3 regions of the Streptomyces sp. NPDC054047 genome follow, and region 1 is predicted to be linked to each of the others. Evidence: riboswitches for the same ligand, from Rfam matches in the RefSeq annotation. Region 1 holds a riboswitch; each other region holds the start of a gene.
The links. A riboswitch is a leader RNA that binds a small molecule or an ion and turns the genes downstream of it on or off. The one in region 1 is predicted to bind S-adenosylmethionine.
Positions count from the first base shown of each region.

Region 2: linked by a shared signal. The riboswitch ahead of ACZ6ZP_RS24300 (putative leader peptide) and the one ahead of thrC (threonine synthase) in region 1 are both predicted to bind S-adenosylmethionine.
Region 3: linked by a shared signal. The riboswitch ahead of ACZ6ZP_RS02160 (aminotransferase class V-fold PLP-dependent enzyme) and the one ahead of thrC (threonine synthase) in region 1 are both predicted to bind S-adenosylmethionine.

Region 1 covers NZ_JBVJKV010000012.1:141,901-146,169, reverse strand. Annotated here, with positions in the region: gene ACZ6ZP_RS34715 (MoaD/ThiS family protein) at 167-442, opposite strand; gene thrC (threonine synthase) at 553-1,869, opposite strand; SAM riboswitch class I at 1,887-2,021, opposite strand; gene ACZ6ZP_RS34705 (glucosyl-3-phosphoglycerate synthase) at 2,189-3,133, shown strand; gene ACZ6ZP_RS34700 (LAETG motif-containing sortase-dependent surface protein) at 3,223-3,552, shown strand; gene ACZ6ZP_RS34695 (alpha,alpha-trehalose-phosphate synthase (UDP-forming)) at 3,653-4,269, shown strand, end outside.
Region 2 covers NZ_JBVJKV010000006.1:415,072-419,340, reverse strand. Annotated here, with positions in the region: gene ACZ6ZP_RS24310 (NtaA/DmoA family FMN-dependent monooxygenase) at 1-649, opposite strand, end outside; gene ACZ6ZP_RS24305 (LLM class flavin-dependent oxidoreductase) at 672-1,949, opposite strand; gene ACZ6ZP_RS24300 (putative leader peptide) at 2,027-2,215, opposite strand; SAM riboswitch class IV at 2,265-2,380, opposite strand; gene ACZ6ZP_RS24295 (hypothetical protein) at 2,639-2,776, shown strand; gene ACZ6ZP_RS24290 (glutathione S-transferase family protein) at 2,852-3,583, shown strand; gene ACZ6ZP_RS24285 (beta-L-arabinofuranosidase domain-containing protein) at 3,571-4,269, opposite strand, start outside.
Region 3 covers NZ_JBVJKV010000001.1:457,979-462,247, reverse strand. Annotated here, with positions in the region: gene qcrB (cytochrome bc1 complex cytochrome b subunit) at 1-526, shown strand, start outside; gene trpD (anthranilate phosphoribosyltransferase) at 664-1,728, shown strand; SAM riboswitch class IV at 1,803-1,919, shown strand; gene ACZ6ZP_RS02160 (aminotransferase class V-fold PLP-dependent enzyme) at 2,085-3,458, shown strand; gene ACZ6ZP_RS02155 (glycerate kinase family protein) at 3,410-4,269, opposite strand, start outside.

The DNA.
Region 1 (4,269 bases):
CACTTTGGCTACTTCTTGTCGCCCTCAGGGCGACTTCGTATATGCGCTGGGCACAAACGGGGAAGCTCGCTTCCCAACTGTACCGCGCTCAACCACATGGAATTGCCCCCTCCACTTCTCTCGCGGAGGGGGCAACAGCAATTACGCAGGGTATTTCCTTAAAGGATCAACCACCCGCGACGGCGGGAATGATCGAGACCCCGGCACCGTCCGGCGTGGCCGTCTCCAGGCCCTGCTCGAAGCGGACGTCGTCGTCGTTCACGTAGACGTTCACGAAGCGCCGCAGCTTGCCCTGGTCGTCCAGGACGCGGGCGGCGATGCCGGCGTGGTTCTTCTCCAGGTCGGCGATGACCTCGCTGAGGTTCGCGCCCTCGGCGACGACCTCGGACTGGCCGCCGGTGTAGGTGCGGAGAATGGTGGGGATGCGGACCTTGACGCTCATGGGGTTCACCTCTTGATGCGGGGAGGAAGCGCCCCTGCAAGGGGCGCGGGGAACTGCGCGAGGACGGACCACGACCGTCCGTCGGCGACGGCGGCCGGGCCCTGCGGCGGCTAGCCGGCGAGCCCGGCGCTGCGGAACGCCTCAAGGCTGGGCTTGATCGTCGCCGTCGCCTGAGACGTCTCGGCAACGGCGTCGAGGGTCTTGAGCCCATCACCGGTGTTCAACACGACCGTGGTCAGCGACGGGTCGATGAGCCCCGCATCGAGCAGCTTCTTCGTGACGCCCACGGTCACGCCGCCCGCGGTCTCCGCGAAGATCCCTTCCGTGCGAGCGAGAAGCTTGATCGCGTCCACGACCTGCTCGTCGTTCACGTCCTCCACCGCACCGCCCGTGCGACGCGCGATGTCCAGGACGTACGGCCCGTCGGCGGGGTTGCCGATGGCGAGCGACTTGGCGATCGTGTTCGGCTTCTGGGGGCGTACGACGTCGTGCCCGGCCTTGAAGGCGGTCGACACCGGGGAGCAGCCCTCGGCCTGCGCGCCGAAGATCTTGTACGGCTTGTCCTCGACCAGACCCAGCTGGATGAGTTCCTTCAGGCCCTTGTCGATCTTCGTGAGCTGCGAGCCCGAGGCGATCGGGATGACCAGCTGGTCGGGCAGCTGCCACCCCAGCTGCTCGCAGATCTCGTACGCGAGCGTCTTGGAGCCCTCGCCGTAGTACGGCCGCAGGTTCACGTTCACGAAGCCCCAGCCCTCGCCCAGCGGGTCGCCGATGAGCTCGGAGCAGAAGCGGTTCACGTCGTCGTAGTTGCCCTCGATGCCGACGAGCTCGCCGCCGTAGACCGCGGCCATGACGACCTTGCCCTGCTCCAGGTCGTGCGGGATGAACACGCAGGAGCGGAAGCCGGCGCGGGCCGCCGCGGCACCCACGGCACCGGCGAGGTTGCCGGTGGAGGAGCAGGACAGGGTGGTGAAGCCGAAGGCGCGCGCCGCCTCGATGGCCTGCGCGACAACACGGTCCTTGAAGGAGTGCGTCGGGTTGCCGGAGTCGTCCTTGACGAACAACTTGCCCTGCTCGACGCCGAGTTCGCGCGCGAGGTTGTCGGCCTTGACCAGCTTGGTCCAGCCGGGGTTGATGTTCGGCTTCTCGGCCACGTCCGCGGGGACGGGCAGCAGCGGCGCGTAGCGCCAGATGTTGTCGGGGCCGGACTCGATCTGCTTCCTCAGCGCCTCGGGGTCACCGGTCGGCAGGTCGTACGCCACTTCGAGCGGGCCGAAACAGGCCTGGCAGGCGAAGATCGGACCGAGGGCGTAGAGCTCGCCGCACTCGCGGCAAGAGAGGCCGGACGCGGGGCCGAGATCCACGGACCCACTGCTGGAGGGGGTCGAAGAGGTGGTTTCGTTCGTTGCGACAGTCTGCGCAGCCATGGAGGCGAGGCCCTTTCTCCTCATCTTCCCCGTGACGCATCTCGTCACGAGACGGAATTGGCACCTTCCCCACCGAGACCTCGCGTGCGCGGTCGGCGGGATGGTTGCCGGGGCTTCAACGGGCCGTATCCCTCTGCCCCTCTGGATGAGCGGTATGGCGCCGGGGCTTCAGGGGCTCCGGGCATTTGTCGCGCGATGACCCCGACATGCGATGGTCATCCGCGTTGTTCAAGACTGTAACCGACGGCCTGGACCCTTGAGATAGTCGTCCGAACCGCGAGATGGATCACATGTAGGCCACACACAGGAGGAGCCACCCGTGCTGGAAGAGGCCGAGCGCTGGCTGACCAGGCGTTCCTGGTCCGTTGCCGACCGTCCGCTCAGCGCACTCGTCGCCGCCAAACGGGCGTCGGGAGCCTCGGTGAGTGTCGTCCTGCCCGCGCTCGACGAGGAGGAGACGGTCGGCGAGATCGTCGCCGCGATCCGCCGTGAGCTGATCGAGGAGGCCCCCCTCGTCGACGAGCTCGTGGTGATCGACTCCGGCTCGAAGGACCGCACGGCCGAGGTCGCGCGGGAGGCGGGCGCGCGGGTCGTGCACCGGGACGCGATCCTGCCGCGCATCCCGGCCGTGCCCGGCAAGGGCGAGGTCCTGTGGCGCTCGCTCCTGGTGACCGGCGGTGACATCGTCGCGTTCGTCGACGCGGACCTGAAGGAGTTCTCGGCGGACTTCGTCTCCGGCATCGTGGGCCCGCTCCTGACCGAGCCCGACGTGGACTTCGTGAAGGCGATGTACGACCGCCCGCTGGCCTCAGCCGCAGGTCAGGGCGGCCGGGTCACCGAGCTGATGGCGCGCCCGCTGCTCAACATGCACTGGCCCCAACTGGCGGGGTTCGTCCAGCCGTTGGGCGGCGAGTACGCGGCACGCAGGTCCCTCCTAGAGCGGCTGCCGTTCCCCGTCGGTTACGGAGTGGAGCTGGGCCTGCTCGTCGACGCACTGCACACCGTGGGCCTGGACGCGCTCGCGCAGGTCGACGTCGGCGTGCGCAAGCACCGGCACCAGGACGGGCAGGCGCTCGGCCGGATGGCGGCGGCGATCTACCGGACAGCGCAGCTGCGGCTCGCGCGCGGCCATCTCGTACGCCCCGAGCTCATCCAGTTCGAACGGGGCGAGCGGGGGTTCGAGCCGCGCACCCATGCGGTGGACACGGAGGAGCGGCCACCGATGGCCGACATCGCGGAGTACGCGGCCCGCCGCGTGGCGTAACCACCCCAGACCGGGCATTTTGTCTACATTCCCCACTTATGTGGCTCAGACAGGTAATGGGAAGCGCGCGACGCGTCGGTGCCGTGGCCATGGCGACGGCCACCCTCACGGCAGGAGCGCTCGGCGCGGCCACCGCGCCCGCCGCGGCGGCGGACGTGGTGGCGCGCCGCGCCACCGCCGCGAACGGCGAGGGCATCCAGGACGGCGACAGCCGACCGCGGCGGGTGCAGGCCCGGACCGTCCCGCGGCAGGAGCAGCGCGAGCCCGTGGGACAGCAGGGCACCCGGGGTGAACTGGCCGACACCGGCAGCGACTCGGACACGATGCTGTACGCGGGGCTCGCGATCGCCCTGTGCACCCTGGGCGCGCTGGCGGTGGCAGCGGCCAGGAGCAGAAGGGACTACAGGCGGGACCGGTAGCCGGTGCGGCCGGGCCCTGATTCCTTGAACGTATACGGCCGGGCCCGCCGTGGGCCCGGCCGTACGTTTGAGTCCTCCCCCGAAGGGCTAGGTTCGGCACATGGTCTCCGAGCACGCCGCCGCACAGATCCTCGTCGCGTCCAACCGCGGCCCCGTCACGTACGCCCTGGAGGACAACGGGGAGCTGACGGCCAAGCGGGGCGGCGGCGGACTCGTCTCCGGGCTCAGCGCGATCGGCGAATCCGACGGTGAATCGGCCCTGTGGGTCTGCGCGGCGCTGGGGGACGGCGACCGGGAGGCCGTGCGGCGCGGGGTCGGTGAGCCCGGCGTACGGATGCTGGACATCGACGCGGGCTCGCACGAGGGCGTGCACGCCGACGCCTACAACGGAATCGCGAACTCGGTCCTGTGGTTCGTCCACCACATGCTCTACCAGACGCCGCTCGAACCGGCCTTCGGACCGGAGTTCCGGGCGCAGTGGGCGTCGTACGAGACCTACAACCGGGCCTTCGCCGAGGCGCTCGCACAGAGCGCGGCGGACGGCGCGGCGGTCCTGGTCCAGGACTACCACCTGGCGCTGGTGCCGGGGATGCTGCGCGAACTCCGCCCCGACCTGCGCATCGGCCACTTCTCGCACACGCCGTGGGCCCCGGTGGACTACTTCCGGATGCTGCCGGACGACGTGGCGGAGCAGCTCCTGCGCGGCATCCTGGGCGC
Region 2 (4,269 bases), on a different contig from region 1:
GGCTGCGCGGGACGTTGAACTGCCCGTGGATGTCGAAGTGTTGGCCCTGGTGGACGAAGGCCCCTGCCTGGGCGTCGCGCAGGAAGGTGCCGGACTCCTGGTCGGCGACGATCTCGTCCCCGCTCCAGGAGTCGAACAACTCGTTCGCCGTGCCGAGGAATTCCTTCGCCCTGGAGTACCGCTCCTCCTGCGGGAGGAATCCGCCGCGGCGGAAGTTCTCTCCGGTGAAGGCGTCCCAGGAGGTCACCACGTTCCACGCGGCGCGCCCGCCCGACAGGTGGTCCAGGCTGGCGAACTGGCGGGCCACTTCGTAGGGCTCGTTGAAGGTGGAGTTGATGGTGCCGGTCAGGCCGAGGTGTTCGGTGACGGCGGCCAGCGCGCTCAGGACCGTGAAGGTGTCGGGCCGTCCGACGACGTCCAAGTCGTATATTTTTCCGCCCTGTTCGCGCAGCCGCAGTCCCTCGGCGAGGAACAGGAAGTCGAACTTGGCGCGTTCGGCGGTCCGCGCGAAGTGCGCGAAGGAGCTGAACTCGATGTGGCTGCCGGCCTCCGGGTCGCTCCACACGGTGGTGTTGTTGACGCCGGGGAAGTGGGCCGCGAGGTGGATCTGCTTGAGCGGCTTGTCCCGCTCGCCCTGTGTCCTGCTCATGACGGGGTTCCTTCCTTCCGGGTCAGGCGGTGGCGGAGGCAGCGGCGGCGTAACGGCTTGCGGGGCGGGTGAGGCCCAGCAGACCGCGCAGGGTGTCGGCCTCGTACGCGCGGCGGAACGCGCCGCGGCGCTGGAGCTCGGGCACCAGGCCCCGGGTGATCGCCGGGAGGTCGTGGCCGACGCCGGCGGGGCGCAGCCGGAATCCGCTCAGCCCGGCCTGATGCAACTCCTGCAGCAGGTCCGCCAGTTGGGCGGGCGTGCCCGTGAACACCCGTGCGTCGCTGGTGTACGGGTGACCGGCGAGGGCGTCCAGACGATCCCGTCGGGCCACGGCGGCGGCCGGGTCGTCGTCGAGGAACACCACCAGGTCGCCGAAGAGGTGCAGGGGCTCGTCGGAGCGCCCGGCCGCGTCCTGTTCGGCGCGGACCGCCGTGACGACGGCGCGTGCGTGCCCGGCGTCGCGCGGGGTGACGTATCCGATGTCGGCGGAACGGCCGAGCAGCCGGAACGGCGCTTCGGTCGGGGTCTCGTGGGCGAGCGCGCTGACGACGGGACGCCCCTGCGGCGGCCGGGGTGTGATCGAGGGGCCCTTGACGCTGAAGTGCTTGGACTCGAAGTCGATGTAGTGCAGCTTGTCGCGGTCGATGAAGCGGCCGGTGGCGGCGTCCCGGATCTCCGCGTCGTCCTCCCAGCTGTCCCAGAGCCGGCGCACGGCCTCGATGTGGTCGGCCGCCTCGTCGAAGAGGTCGAAGGTCAATTCCCGTACGTCCGGCCTGCCGAGGTCCTCGACGGCTTCGAGGGCGGGAAGCGTGCGGCGCCCGAAGTGCGCGGCCTCGTTGCGGCGTGCGGACACCTGCACCCGTACACCGGCGCGGCCCTCACTGACGTAGTCGAGCGTGGCGATCGCCTTGGAGATGTGGAAGGGCTCGGTGTGCGTGGCCACCACGGTCGGCACCAGCCCGATATGGCTGGTCAGCGGGGCGACACGGGCGGCGATGAGGACGGCGTCGAGCCTGCCTCGCACCTGATCCGTGCGTCCGTCGGGCTCGGTGAAATGCGAGGACTGGAGCCCGAGCGCGTCCTCGATCGTCACGAAGTCGAGCAGGCCGCGTTCGGCCTCGGTGACGAGGTCGGCCCAGTACCGGGCGGTGAGCAACTCCCTTGGGCGGGCGTCCGGTTCTCGCCAGGCGGCCGGGTGCCAGCCCGCGCCGTCGAGCGCGACGGCGAGGTGCAGCCCGGCGGAGGGAGCGGAAGGAGCGGAAGAGGGCAGCGAAGATGAGGGTGAAGGTGATGACGACACGAAAGGTGTGCCTTCCTGATCGACCGTACGAGAACACCGGCCCCTCGGTTCCGAGGGTGCGGCGGCGGGGTGACGGGTCAGGAACGACAGAGCGCGCCGGCGACGCGCTGCAGGTCGATGTGCGGCCGGGAGTACAGATGCACCTGGCGGCTCGGGGCGATCACCGGGACGCGCGGCACGAAGGACACGGGCGACATGGACGGCGCGGACGGCGCGGACGGCTTGGGCGGCGTGGGCTCGGACGACACAGCTGACGCACGTGGCACGTCCGTCACCTCCACCCTTTCCGGCTCGGCGGGCCCCGGGGCCTCGCCGGTCTCGCGCTTGCGGAGCCCTGGATACGGGCACCGCCTGGTCCTCACCTGGAGCACCCCGCCGCGAGGGAGGGTTGCCGGTCAGCAAGCCAGGGCTTGACGCTGACGCTCATAACCTGCTCGGGACGTTACGTGAGGCCGTTGCGGTGCGCAATGCCCGTGGATCATGGGCGTGCTCACATCGCCGGACGCGCCTCGCCCTCCGTCCCCGTCAGGGACAACCGCCGGGCCACTCCTTCTGTTCCGCTCCGGCGCCAGGAGTTCCGCCCGGAGTTGCCTGGGCCTTCTTGACGGCGCCGGGCCCCCGCGCCCAGACTTCCGGGGACGGTCACGTTTTCCCGGACACAACGGGCCTCGACGGCAAGGCTGGTGGACATGACCAGGGCGGTTGGTGAGAGCGGCAGCACCCAGCGGCCCCTCCTGTCCGCGCCCCGGCCCCGCCCCCGCGTCCTGACCAGGCGTCTGCACATCGACCTGCTGCGCGTGTGCAGCGCGTCGATTCCAGCGCTCTGACGTCACGCGGAAGAGACGCCCCCGGCGCCGTGCGCACGGCCCGGTCGGCGCGCCCCCTCAGCTGTCTGGAGAGCCATGCCCGAGATCACTGCGTCGCACCGTTCCCGCACGCCTTCCCCGGAGGATTCCCGCTCCCCGAGCGGCGTCTGTCCCCCACCGATCCGCAGCCGCATCGGCGCCGCCCTGGCGGGCGGCTTCTATTCGGCCCCCCACCGCTACCACCTGTACCTCTCGGCGGAATGTCCCCGCTCCCTGCGCGTCTCGATCACGCTCGACCTCCTCGGACTCAGGGACGCGGTCACGACCACGCTCCTGACACCGGACACCGCCCCGGCGGCGCTCGAAGAGCTGCACCGCTGCTACGAGGCCACCGAGCACCACTTCGACGGCCCGCTGACCGTCCCCGCACTGTGCGACCGATGGAGCGGGCACGTCGTCAGCAACCACACGCCCGACATCCTGGGCGACCTCACCGACCGCCTCGCCGCGCACGGCAACGGCCCGCTGCTCGCCCTGCGCCCACCGGCCCTGGTGACAAGGATCGACGCCTGGCACGAACTCCTCGCCGCCCCGCTCACCCCCGCGACGCTGGACCGCCTCGACCACCGCCTGGCCTCCCACTCCTACCTCGTGGGCGACGAACTCACCTCGGCGGACGTCGACTTGTGGACAACGCTCGTCCACCGCGCCCCGGAAGCGACGGAGGCCACCTCCCCGTACCCCCACGTGCGTACCTACGTACGCCGCCTCCACGAGCACCCGGCCTTCTATGCCAACCACCCTCGCCCCTGTGGTCACCGCGCGTAGGACGCCTCCCGTGCCGTGCGCACCACCTTCCTGCCCTCCGCCGCGCTCAGCCGGCCTGCGCCCACCCAGGAGTCCACGGTCGTCTGGGCGTGCTTGACCAGCGCGCTCTTGTTCCTGAAGGGAGCTGCCGACCAGATCGCGTCGAGGAGCGTCGTGCCGCCCGGGCCCGTCGGGTTGGTGACGCCGGAGTCGGTCGTGCCGAAGACCACCGTCCGTTGGGACCGCTGGAAGTAGGCGTGTGTCGGGTCCTTCGTGCCTTCGGAGAAGGGGGCGAGACGGATGCCGTCGAGCGTGTAGTGCAGCGGCCGGCCGGTGACCGGCGTGAGGGTGGGCAGCAGGTCGCCGGAGAGTGCGGCGTTGCGGTAGAGGCCGAACCGGAGGTAGGTCCTGGCGCTGTCGCGGGCCACGAGATGGACCGGTCCGTAGAACAGGGCCTGGATCTCCGGCTTGTCGAGGGTCTTCTCCACCCGCAGCCGGAAGGGGATCGAGACCCGGACGGTGTCCCCGTCGCGCCAGGTGCGGGAGACCGACAAGTAGCTCCCCGGAGCCGGATCGGCCTTCACCCTGCTGCCGTTTACGGTCACGGCGAAGCCGTCGCTCGCCCACGCCGGTACGCGCAGCCGCAGGTCGAAGGCGGCCGCGGAGCCCCGGACCGTGAGCGTCGCGCCCTGTTCCCTCGGGTAGTC
Region 3 (4,269 bases), on a different contig from region 1:
CATCCTGGACCGCCCGCGCAACGTCCCGACCCGAACGGCCTTCGGCGTCGCGTGGATCACCTGGTACTTCGTGCTGCTCGTCGGTGGTGGAAACGACCTCTGGGCCACGCACTTCCACCTGTCGATCAACGCGATCACCTGGTTCGTGCGCATCGCCTTCTTCGTGGCACCGGTCCTCGCCTTCATCGTCACCAAGCGGATCTGCCTGGGTCTGCAGCGGCGCGACAAGGACAAGGTCCTGCACGGCCGCGAGTCGGGCATCATCAAGCGCCTGCCGCACGGTGAGTTCATCGAGGTCCACGAGCCGCTCAACCAGGAGCAGCTGCACACGCTCACCGCGCACGAGCAGTACGCGCCGCTCGAGATCGGCCCCTCGGTCGACGAGAACGGCGTCGAGCGCAAGGTGTCGGGTTCGCAGAAGCTCCGGGCCAAGCTCTCGAAGGGCTACTACGGGGAAGACGGTCAGATCCCCAAGCCCACCACCGAGGAGTACAAGGAGATCACGAGCGGCCACGGCCACCACTGATCGTCTGACGCTCCGACCAGAGATCGCCACGGCGGGAGCCCCGTCCATGCATCCAGTGCATGGACGGGGCTCTTTGCCGTTCCCCGAGCTGGATAAGGTGTTCCTGTCCCATGCCTAGACGAACCCAGGAGCGGCAGATGAGCGCTGTGACCCCCGCAGGAGGCAACACCGCGGCGGCCCGTTCCTGGCCCGGTGTACTGAACGGGCTGCTGGAGGGGCGCGACCAGAGCGCCGAGGACACGGCCTGGGCCATGGACCGCATCATGCGGGGCGAGGCCACCGACGCTCAGATCGCGGGCTTCATGGTCGCGCTGCGGTCCAAGGGCGAGACCGTGGAGGAGATCTCCGGCCTCGTACGCACGATGTACGAGCACGCCAATGTGATCGAGGTGCCGGGGCAGACCGTCGACATCGTCGGCACCGGCGGTGACGGCGCCAAGACCGTCAACATCTCCACGATGTCCGCGATCGTGGCCGCGGGCGCGGGCGCGAAGGTCGTCAAGCACGGCAACCGCGCCGCGTCCAGCGCGTCGGGCGCCTCCGACGTCCTGGAGAAGCTCGGGGTGAACCTGGAGCTGCCGCTGAAGCGGGTCGTCGAGGTGGCCGAGGAAGCGGGGATCACCTTCTGCTTCGCGGTGAAGTTCCACCCGGCGCTGCGGCACGCCGGCGCGGCGCGCAGCCAGCTGGGCATCCGGACCGTCTTCAACGCGCTCGGTCCGCTCACCAACCCGGCCAAGGTGCGGGCCCAGGCGGTCGGCGTCGCCGACCCGCGGATGGCGCCGATCGTGGCCGGGGTCTTCGCCGAGCGCGGGAACTCCTCCCTCGTCTTCCGCGGCGACGACGGCCTCGACGAGCTGACGACCACCTCGACCTCCCGGGTCTGGGTCGTGCGGGACGGCGCCGTGCGCGAGGAGGCCTTCGACCCCCGGGACGTCGGCCTCGACCTCGTCCCCGTGGAGGCGCTGCGGGGCGCCGACGCCTCGTACAACGCCGAGGTGGCGCTGCGCCTCCTGGACGGCGAGGGCGGCCCCGTGCGGGACGCCGTGCTGCTCAACACGGCGGCGGCCCTGGTGGCCCTCTCGCCGGGCGACGGCACCCTGGTGGAGCAGATCGGCGCCGGTATCGAGAAGGCGGCGCAGGCGATCGACTCCGGGTCCGCGAAGCGGGCCCTGGAGCGCTGGGTGGTGGCCAGCAACAGCTGAGTGTGGCGCACACCGCAGTCCGGATGCCGGACTGCGGTGTGCACCGGGAAGATCGTGTGGCAAGATGCTGCGCAGGTCATGAGTGACAGCGATTAGGCCCCGGCTCGCTGTCCGGCAACCCTCCGTCCGTGGCGGGGTGCCCCGGGTGAAGACCAGGCCGTGGACAGCAAGGTCCGTGGCAAGCGCGGACCCCTGCGAACCCTGGGGTCCTGGTCCTCAAGGGAGCAGTCTCGTGAGCAAGCGAATGCGATAGGGCTTCCCGGCCCCTCTTCCGCACCCCCTTTTTCTCTTCGTCACTGCAGCGCCGTACGAGCGCCCTTGCAGTGAACTCGCCTGCCTTCCCACGGGAGTTCGCCATGTCTGTCTCCATCGCTGCCGCCGACCAGACCCTCTGTGCCGCCCCGCTGCCCGTCCTCGGCCGTGACGTCACCGTGCCGCTCGTGACCGGCGGCGAGGTGACCTACGCGGCGCTCGACTACGCGGCGAGCGCCCCCGCGCTGCAGCGGGTGTGGGACGACGTGGCCGCGTACGCGCCGTACTACGGCAGCGTGCACCGCGGCGCCGGGTACCTCTCGCAGCTCTCCACCGACCTGTTCGAGAACAGCCGCGTCACGGTCGCCGAGTTCCTCGGCTGCCGCGAGGACGACCAGGTCGTCTTCACCCGTTCGACCACCGACTCGCTCAACCTGCTCGCCGCCGCGCTGCCCGCCGACTGCCAGGTCTTCGTCTTCGAGACCGAGCACCACGCCTCGCTCCTGCCCTGGCGCGACGCCCGCGTGACGTACCTGAACGCCCCGCGCACCGCCGACCAGGCCGTCGCCACCCTGGAGCGCGCCCTCGCCGACCGCGACCCCTACGGCCCCGCCCTGGTCTGCGTGACCGGTGCCTCGAACGTCACCGGTGAGCTGTGGCCGGTCAAGGAACTCGCCGCCGCCGCCCACGCGCACGGCGCCCGCATCGTCCTGGACGCCGCGCAGCTCGCGCCCCACCACCCGGTCTCCATCAGCGAGTTGGACGTCGACTGGGTCGCCTTCTCCGGCCACAAGCTGTACGCGCCCTTCGGCTCGGGCGTCCTCGCGGGCCGCTCCGACTGGCTGCGGGACGCCGAGCCCTACCTCGCGGGCGGCGGCGCGTCGCGCAAGGTCGCGCGGCGTACGGACGGCGGCGTGGACGTCGAGTGGCACGACACCGCGGCGCGGCACGAGGCCGGTTCGCCGAACGTCATCGGCGTGTACTCGATCGCCTCCGCCTGCAAGGCGCTGACCGAGGCGGGCTTCGACGAGCTCGTCGCCCGTGAGCGCCACCTCATCGCCAAGGTCCGCGAGGGCCTCGCCGATGTACCCGCCGTGAAGGTGCTCTCGCTCTTCGGCGACGACGCGCCGCGCGTCGGCGTCATCTCCTTCGTCGTCGAGGGCTGGAACAGCTCGCACTTCGCCGCCGCGCTCTCCGCCGAGTACGGCATCGGCGTACGCGACGGTCTCTTCTGCGCCCACCCGCTGGTGCGCACCCTGCTCGGCAGCGACCCGCAGACCCAGGGCGAGTGCGGTGCCCCCGAGGCCGCGCCCGGCGAGAAGTCGCTGAACGCGATCCGCGTGAGCTTCGGCGCGGGCACCCCGGACGAGCACGTGGAGCGCTTCGTGCGCGCCGTCAAGGAGCTGGTGGCGGACGGCGCGCGCTGGAACTACCGCACGGAGGACGGGCGTTGCGTTCCGGACACCACCACCGCCTGAGCCTTTGAGACCGGCAGCCGGGTGCCGATCTGGATCATCCGCAGGGCCCGCTCGGTCGCGTCGGTGAGGAACTCACCGCCACGCCCGAGCGCCTCGGTGAGCGAGACCGGCGCGGGCAGGATCGCGCTGTAGGCGTCCACGCCCACCGCCCGGACGTGGTGCGCGCCCTGGCCGATCGTGCCCGCCAGGACCAGGACCGGACGGCCGAACCGCTTGGCGCGCCTGGCCACTTCGGCCGGGATCTTGCCGCGCGGCGTCTGGTGGTCGAGGGCGCCCTCGGCGGTGACGACGAGATCGGCGCGGGCCAGGCGCGCGTCCAGGTCCAGGTGGTCGAGCAGCACGTCGAAGCGGGGGAGCAGCTGGGCACCGAGGGCGGCGAGACCGGCGCCGAGGCCGCCGGACGCGCCTGTTCCGGGGCCCAGGGAGAGATCCGCCGTGACGTGCAGGTCGCGCCTCAGGACGTGCGCCCAGTGCTCGAGGGCCGCCGCGAGCTGTTCGACCTGGGTGGGCGTCGCGCCCTTCTGGGGGCCGAAGACACGGGCGACGCCGCGCTCGCCGGTCAGGACGTTGAAGGGGTTGCAGGCGACGCGGATCTCGGTGTCCTTCAGGCGCGGGTCGAGGCCCGAGGGGTCGATGCGGCTGAGACGGGTCAACTCCCGTCCGCCGTGAGGCAGTTCCCAGCCGTCCGCGTCCAGGAGCCGGGCACCGAGGGCCTGGAGCGCCCCGGCGCCCCCGTCCGATGTGCCGGAGTCGCCGCAGCCCACGAGGATGCGGCGGGCGCCCGTGTCGAGCGCGGCACGGATCAGCTCGC